2 linked regions of the Arthrobacter globiformis genome follow. The protein of the gene in region 2 interacts with the protein of the main gene of each other region in a pairwise test. Links are inferred from orthologs where the notes say so. Each region holds a gene or a part of one and is shown on either strand. Other genes may lie near its edges.

The links. Proteins that work in one complex are often made in the same cells at the same time.
Region 1: the proteins of topA (region 2) and QFZ23_RS12975 interact in binary tests that used the Escherichia coli proteins (3 or more experiments, as listed by UniProt). The link is inferred for Arthrobacter globiformis from one-to-one orthologs.

What each region holds. Positions count from the first base shown.
Region 1 is NZ_JAUSZX010000001.1:2,774,998-2,778,271, forward strand. Bases 480-3,274 are described here. They hold QFZ23_RS12975 (YigZ family protein), read right to left. Parts: upstream 2,304-3,274; coding sequence 1,656-2,303; downstream 480-1,655. Other genes in these bases: rpsA (30S ribosomal protein S1), read left to right, coding at 480-892; QFZ23_RS12970 (type 1 glutamine amidotransferase domain-containing protein), read right to left, coding at 1,003-1,569; coaE (dephospho-CoA kinase), read left to right, coding at 2,392-3,274. In the rest of the region: more of rpsA, read left to right, coding at 1-479.
Region 2 is NZ_JAUSZX010000001.1:4,282,692-4,286,973, forward strand. Bases 456-3,779 are described here. They hold topA (type I DNA topoisomerase), read right to left. Parts: upstream 3,380-3,779; coding sequence 656-3,379; downstream 456-655. Other genes in these bases: QFZ23_RS20060 (SseB family protein), read right to left, coding at 456-596; QFZ23_RS20070 (ArsR/SmtB family transcription factor), read right to left, coding at 3,554-3,779. Outside these bases: QFZ23_RS20055 (Ppx/GppA phosphatase family protein), read right to left, coding at 1-80; more of QFZ23_RS20060, read right to left, coding at 147-455; more of QFZ23_RS20070, read right to left, coding at 3,780-4,255. UniProt on the Escherichia coli protein: Releases the supercoiling and torsional tension of DNA, which is introduced during the DNA replication and transcription, by transiently cleaving and rejoining one strand of the DNA duplex.

The DNA of each region.
Region 1 (3,274 bases), 1.5 Mb from region 2 along the record:
GCAGACCCAGTCCGAGGTCCGCTCCACCTTCCTCAACAAGCTGGAAAAGGGCCAGGTCCGTCCCGGCGTCGTTTCCTCCATCGTCAACTTCGGTGCCTTCGTGGACCTGGGCGGCGTAGACGGCCTGGTTCACGTTTCCGAGCTGTCCTGGAAGCACATCGACCACCCGTCCGAGGTTGTCGAAGTTGGCCAGGAAGTCACCGTCGAGGTCCTCGAAGTGGATCTGGACCGCGAGCGTGTCTCCCTGTCGCTCAAGGCTACGCAGGAAGATCCGTGGCAGACCTTCGCCCGCACCCACGCCCTCGGCCAGGTTGTTCCGGGTAAGGTCACCAAGCTGGTTCCGTTCGGTGCGTTCGTCCGCGTCGAAGACGGCATCGAAGGCCTCGTTCACATCTCCGAACTGGCTGTCCGCCACGTTGAGCTGGCTGAGCAGGTTGTCTCCGTTGGCGACGAACTGTTCGTCAAGGTCATCGACATCGACCTCGAGCGCCGCCGCATCTCCCTCTCCCTCAAGCAGGCGAACGAGGGCGTTGACGCCGACAGCACCGAGTTCGATCCGGCTCTGTACGGCATGGCCGCAGAGTACGACGAAGAGGGCAACTACAAGTACCCGGAGGGCTTCGACCCCGAGTCCAACGAGTGGCTTGAAGGCTACGAAACACAGCGCGCAGCCTGGGAGCAGCAGTACGCTGACGCCCAGACCCGCTGGGAAGCACACAAGAAGCAGGTTGCCCAGCACGCTGCCGACGACGCCGTTGCTGCGACGTCCGGGGACAGCGACTCCGGCACCACCAGCTACTCCTCCGAGCCGGCTGCCACCGATTCCGGTGCAGGCACGCTTGCTTCGGACGAGGCTCTTGCCGCTCTGCGCGAGAAGCTGACCGGCAACTAATTGCCCCGCGCTGGCTGAAAGCCAGTAAAAAGGTGGCCGTCCCCGAAAGGGGGCGGCCACCTTTTTTGTTGCCCGCAGTTTGTTGCTCGCAGGCTGCCTGATTGGCTGCGTCAGGCGGTCTGGCCGGCGTGCTCGCCTTCGGCGATCTCCTCCAGCACCTTGTCGTTGAATGCCGGGAGGTCGTCCGGTTTCCGGCTGGTCACGAAGCCCTGGTCCACCACGACTTCCTGGTCGCTCCAGTTGGCGCCCGCGTTCCGAAGGTCCGTGGCCAGCGTGTGGTACGAGGTGAGGTTCCTGCCCTTGACGACGCCCGCGTCAATAAGCAGCCACGGGCCATGGCAGATGGCCGCCACCGGCTTGTGCTGCTCGAAGAAGCTCCGCGCAAACGCCTGGGCGTCCTTGTCCACCCTGAGATGGTCGGCGTTCACCACGCCGCCCGGAATCACCAGGGCATGGAAGTCCGAGGCATTGGCGTCCTTCAGGGTCAGGTCCACGTCGAAGGTGTCACCCTTCTCTACGCCCTCAAAACCCTGCAGCTTGCCGCTCTTCGGGGCCACCAGGACAGGCTCGCCGCCGGCGTTCTTGACGGCGTCCCACGGGCTGGTCAGTTCAACCTGCTCCACGCCGTCCGTCAGCAGAAACGCGACCCTCTTGCCGGTGATGTTGTGCTCTGACATGAGTCCTCCTTTCCTGTGATGCCTTACAGGTCCACCCTAGAAAAGCGAAAACTCATAAGCAAGCTGATGATTTCCTGGATCAGCCGTCAGCGCAGGACGTCAATCCACTCCGTGCCCTCGCGCTGGAGGGCCGCACTTCCGGCGGTCAAGGCGGCCAGCCGGTCGGCGGCCGCCGCCAGGTCATCGGGCGTATCCGGCAGGGCGAGCCGCAGCACCGTGGACTGGGCTTCGTAGCCGGTTTCCGCCATCGCATAGCCCGCGCTGCGCAGGTCGTTCTCGAGCCGCCCGGCCGCGGTGTGCGGTACCCGCACGGCACAAATGCGCAGCCGCCGGCGCTGCACCATCGGAGCCAACTCGAGCGCCGTCGAGACAGAATCGGAGTAGGCGCGCACCAGCCCGCCGGCTCCCAGCAGTATCCCGCCGAAATAGCGCACGACGACGGCACTCACGTCGCTGAGGTCCGTCACCCCTGGGGCAGTTTCCCGCCGGAGAAGGGCCTCCAGCATAGGGATCCCGGCCGTGCCCGAGGGTTCCCCGTCGTCGCTGGAGCGCTGGATGTCCCGGTCCGGCCCAAGCACGAAGGCCGAGCAGTGGTGCCGTGCGTCATGGAACTCGCGGCGGAGTTCGGACACCAGGGCGCGGGCGTCTTCTTCGGTCGCCGCGCGGTGCAGCACGGTGATGAACCGGGAACGCTTGATCTCGATCTCGTGGCGGAATCCGTCCCCCGCAGCCAGGGTGGTGTACGCGGACTGCCTGCTTTGTGTCGTCTCTGTCTGTGTTGGAACTGCCTCGTCTGCCACCGGTTCAGTTTAGTCTTGGGGAGTGCTGAAGATTGGGTTGACGGGCGGCATCGCCTCGGGGAAGTCGCTGGTGGCAACACGTCTGGCGGAGCTGGGGGCTGTGCTCGTCGACGCCGACGCGATCGCCCGTGAAGTCGTGGAACCGGGTACTCCTGGCCTCGCCGCCGTCGTGGACGCGTTCGGCCCGGAGATCCTCGACGGCGAGGGGCGGCTCGACCGGCCGCGCCTCGGTGCCATCGTGTTTCAGCAGCCGGAACGGCGTGAGGAGCTCAACGGCATCGTCCATCCGTTGGTCCGGGAACGCGCCGCGGCGGTGATAGCGGCCGCTCCGGAGGACGCGGTGGTGGTGCAGGACATTCCGCTCCTGGTGGAAACCGGACAGCAGAGTAACTTCCACCTCGTTCTGGTGGTTGATGCGCCCGAGGATGTCCGGCTGCAGCGCATGACCGAGCACCGTGGAATGACTGAAGCGGATGCCCGTTCACGGATGGCCGCGCAGGCGTCCCGGCAGGACAGGCTCGCCGCGGCGGACGTGGTCCTCACCAATTCGGGCACGCGCGAGGAGTTGCTGGCAGCGGTGGACGGGCTGTGGGACGAGCGGCTGCTGCCTTTCGCGCGGAACATCAGCCAGGCCACAGTGGCCGCCCGCAGGGGCGCGCCAGTCCTGGCCACGCCGAACTCCGACTGGCCGCGCCAGGCTGCAGGCCTGGCCGAGCGGCTGAAGGTCGCGGCGCCGGAGGACATCCTGGCTGTGGACCACATAGGATCGACGTCGGTTCCCGGCCTCGAGGCGAAGGACGTCATCGACCTGCAGCTCGCGGTCTCTGATCTCGCCACGGCAGACCGGATTGCGCCCCTGCTGGGTGCCGCGGGGTTCCCGCCCTGGCCGGGCATCCTGATGGACA
Region 2 (4,282 bases):
ACAGGCCGTGCGCCGGGGTGGGCATCCACCAGCAGGAGGTGGACAGTGTTTGAACCGATGTCGAGGACGCCTAGCCGCATCCTGCCATTATTCCCCCCGCCGGCGCAGCGGACGCAACCCGTCGCTTACATTGCGGCCGCGATGAGTTACTCGCCTTCGAGACCCGCGGGGTTGGGGTCCACCTCATCGGCGCGCTTGAAGTCGCGCCTGATGTTGGCGATGCCCTCGGGGTTGATCTCAAAGCCGTAGGCCGCACCCGGGTTGATGACCATGCCCAGCTCATCGCCAATGTTGGCGATGATCGCCGCGCCCTGCGTGCCCAGCACGTTCGGGGCGGCCTCCAGGTACTGCGCGTCCACCCGACTGGGGTGCGAGAACACGGCAAGGACCGGCTGGCCGTCCGCGTTGCCCAGCACCAGCGGCTCAACCTGCGAGTCCTCGCCCTCGAGCGCGTCGGAGCTGATGATGTAGACCTCGTTGTTGAGGAACGACAGGATCACGTCCACCGGATCTGCGTCGGGCTGGCCGCCCCGGGCCAGCTTCTCTTCAAGGTCGTTCAGCGGCGTGGTATCTGCGGGTTCCGGCTGTTCAGTCATGCATCTACTCGACCACGTCACAGGGCACGACGCAATTCGCCCCGCTATTCCAGCGGGCTCTACTTCTTCGCTGCAGCCTTCTTTGCCGGGGCCTTGCGCGTGGTGGTGCGCTTGACCGGGCCCTTGGCCCGTTTCTCGGCAAGAAGTTCGACGGCGCGTTCCCGGGTCAGTTCCTCCAGCGAGGTGCTGCGGGGCACGGTGATGTTGGTGATGCCGTCGGTGATGTACGGACCGAAGCGGCCCTCCTTCACCACGATGTTCTTCTCCGACACGGGGTCCGGACCGAACTCGGCCAGCGGCGGCACCGCGGCTCGGGCACCGCGCTGCTTGGGCTGGGAGTAGATTTCGAGCGCCTGCTCCAGGGTGATGGTGAAGATTTCCTCTTCCGACCCGATGGACCGTGAGTCCGTACCCTTCTTCAGGTACGGGCCGAAGCGGCCGTTCTGCACGGTGATCGGGTTGCCTTCGGCGTCCTGACCGAGGACCCGCGGAAGGCTCATGAGCTGCAGCGCCTCGTCCAGCGTGACTGATTCCACGGTCATCGACTTGAACAGCGAACCGGTGCGCGGCTTGGCCTTGACAGGCTTCTTCGGCGGCTTGGGTTTGCCGTTCTTGTAATACTCGACTGGCAGGTTGGCCAGCTGCTCCTCGGTCATCTCCGGGATGATCTCGGTGACGTAGGCGCCGTACCGGCCGTTCTTGGCGACGACCGTGTGGCCTGTGTGCGGATCGGCACCCAGGACCCGCTCCTCGGGAGCCGCGGTTTCCATGAGCTCCACTGCCTTCGCGGCGGTGAGCTCGTCCGGGGCAAGGTCCTCCGGAACGTTGGCGCGGGCGGACTCCACCACTTCGCCGGTCTTGGGGTCCACCGTGGGCAGCGAACTCTCCAGGTAGGGTCCGAACTTGCCCACGCGCAGCGTGATGCCGTCCGCGATGGGCACGGAGTTGATCTCGCGGGCGTCGATCTCGCCCAGGTTGTTCACGATGCTGAGCAGACCGGGATCGGCATCTTCACCGTAGTAGAAGTGCTTGAGCCAGGCCGCGCCCACAGCCTGGCCGTTGGCGATCTTGTCCAGGTCGCCTTCCATGTCGGCCGTGAACTCGTAGTCCACATAGTCCGTGAAGTGCTGTTCGAGGAGCCGCACCACGGAGAACGCGATCCAGCTCGGCACCAGTGCTGAGCCCTGCTTACGCACGTAGCCGCGGTCCTGGATGGTGGAGATCGTGGAGGCGTACGTGGACGGGCGTCCGATGCCCTTCTTTTCCAGCTCGGCGGTCAGGGAAGCTTCCGTGTAGCGCGGCGGCGGCGAGGTTTCGTGGCCGACGGCGATGATCTCCGAGGCGGTCAGTCCGTCACCCTTTGCGACGTTCGGCAGGCGGCGGGCCTCGTCGGAATCGTCGTCGCCGCGGCTTTCGTCCTTGCCCTCTTCATATGCGGCCAGGAAGCCGGGGAACGTGATGACCGTGCCGGAGGCGGAGAATTCGGCGTCGCGGCCGTCGGAGGCCACCGCGCCCAGGCGGATGGTGGCCGTGGAGCCCTTGGCATCACCCATCTGCGAGGCGACGGTGCGCTTCCAGATCAGCTCATACAGCCGGAACTCGTCGCCGCTGAGCTGCTTGGCAACCTGCGCCGGGGTGCGAAAGGAGTCACCGGCGGGACGGATGGCCTCGTGGGCCTCCTGCGCGTTGGCGGCCTTGCTGGTGTAGACGCGCGGCGACTGCGGAACGTATTCGGGGCCGTACAGCTCGGCAGCCTGGCGGCGCGCGGCCGTGACGGCCTCGTCGCTCAGCGCCGAGGAATCCGTACGCATATAGGTGATGTAGCCGTTCTCATACAGCCGCTGGGCGATCTGCATTGTGCTCTTGGACGAGAACCGCAGCTTGCGGCCGGCCTCCTGCTGCAGCGTGGAGGTGGTGAAGGGCGCTGCGGGGCGGCGCGTGTACGGCTTGGTGTCCACCGAGCGGACGCGGAAATCGGCGTCCTGCAGGGCAGCGGCCAAGGAGGTGGCGAGTTCCTCGTTGAGGTGCGCAACGTTGCGCAAGGTGAGTTCGCCGTCGTCATTAAAGTCCCGGCCGGTGGCCACCTTGGCACCGTCAACGGCGGCGAGCTTGGCCTTGAAGGAGCCGGCATCGGCACCGAACTGCCCGGTCAGGTCCCAGTAGGACGCGGACTTGAACGCCATGCGCTCCCGTTCGCGGTCCACCACCATGCGTGTGACCACGGACTGCACGCGGCCGGCGGACAGCCCGCGCGCCACCTTGCGCCACAGCACCGGGGAGATCTCGTAACCGTAGAGGCGGTCCAGGATGCGGCGGGTTTCCTGCGCGTCAACCAGGGCGGCGTCGACGTCGCGCAGGTTGTCCATGGCGCGGTGGATGGCTTCCTTGGTGATTTCGCCGAAGGTCATCCGGTATACGGGGACCTTGGGCTTCAGGACCTCCAGGAGGTGCCACGCGATAGCTTCGCCCTCGCGGTCCCCATCGGTTGCGAGGTAGAGCGCGTCGGCGTCTTTGAGCTGGGCCTTGAGCTCGGCCACCTTTTTCTTCTTGTCCGGGGAGACCACGTAGTAGGGCTTGAAGTCGTTTTCGACGTCGACGGCGAACTTGCCGAGGGAGGTCTTCTTCAGGTCCGCGGGGAGCTCGGACGGCTGCGGCAGGTCGCGGATGTGACCGATGGAGGCCTCAACGATGAAGCCCTCGCCCAGGTACTTGGCGATGGTCTTGCTCTTGGCCGGAGACTCCACAATCACGAGTTTCTTGCCGGTTTTGGCCTTGCTTGGCACAGTGCTCCTACAGAAAAAGGTTGCTCGGGCAGATCAGCCCATATTGGCCTAGTTCACCATATTTTGCAGAATTCTGCGCTGTCATGTGGAAAACGGTGGCCCCCGTCACGGCCGGGACTGCCGGCCGCACGGCCAGGTCCCAGCGGGCCGGCACAGGCCCGTCCCCCACGCCCGTCAGGTGCCGCCGCGGCCGCCTGGTGCCCCCGGCAGAGTGCGGTCGTCCGGAATCATGGACCACATGGTGGCGATCCGCTCGGCGCCCGGTGGAATGCGGTTGGGATCGTCCAGCTCATAGTTCCGGAGCAGCTCAAACACCCTTTCCGTCAGTTCTCTGCGCTGCCCGGCCGTGAGGTAAAGAAGGTTGCTGGCGAGCAGCACCGCCGGCGCCGGCTCCCCAGACTCACCGCTTTGCCGCTGTTCGTCCCGGGCACGGGCGTAGGCGCTGGCGCGGCGGCGGAACGCATCCAGTTCGAGGTCGATCACCGCAAAGTCCGGGCCGGCCACTGCCCCGCCCGAGTTGATCGCAAAGTCCGTGCCCGCGGCCTTCCACCGGCGTTCGCGGGCGTCGGTCGACGCCTCGGCCGGAACCACGATGCCCCACTTCTGCAGCGCCCGCAGGTGGTAGCTCATCGCACTGGGGGTGAGCCCTGTCTGCTGGGCAAGTTCCGTGGCCGTGCGGCTGGACTGCGTGGAGTACAGCTCGGAAATGACCTCCAGGCGGGCTGCATGGGCCAGGGCCCGGATCGCCTTGGGGTCGGTGATTTCCACCTTCTTTTCCGGCCGGCTCCTGCGCCGCACCCCGACTTCCGGCGTCGTCGCTGCAGCTGCAGCCGGCGGGGTTTCCGCTGGTTCCGACGACGGCGTATCAGTACTCACTTCATCAGTCTACGCAGCACAAAGGAG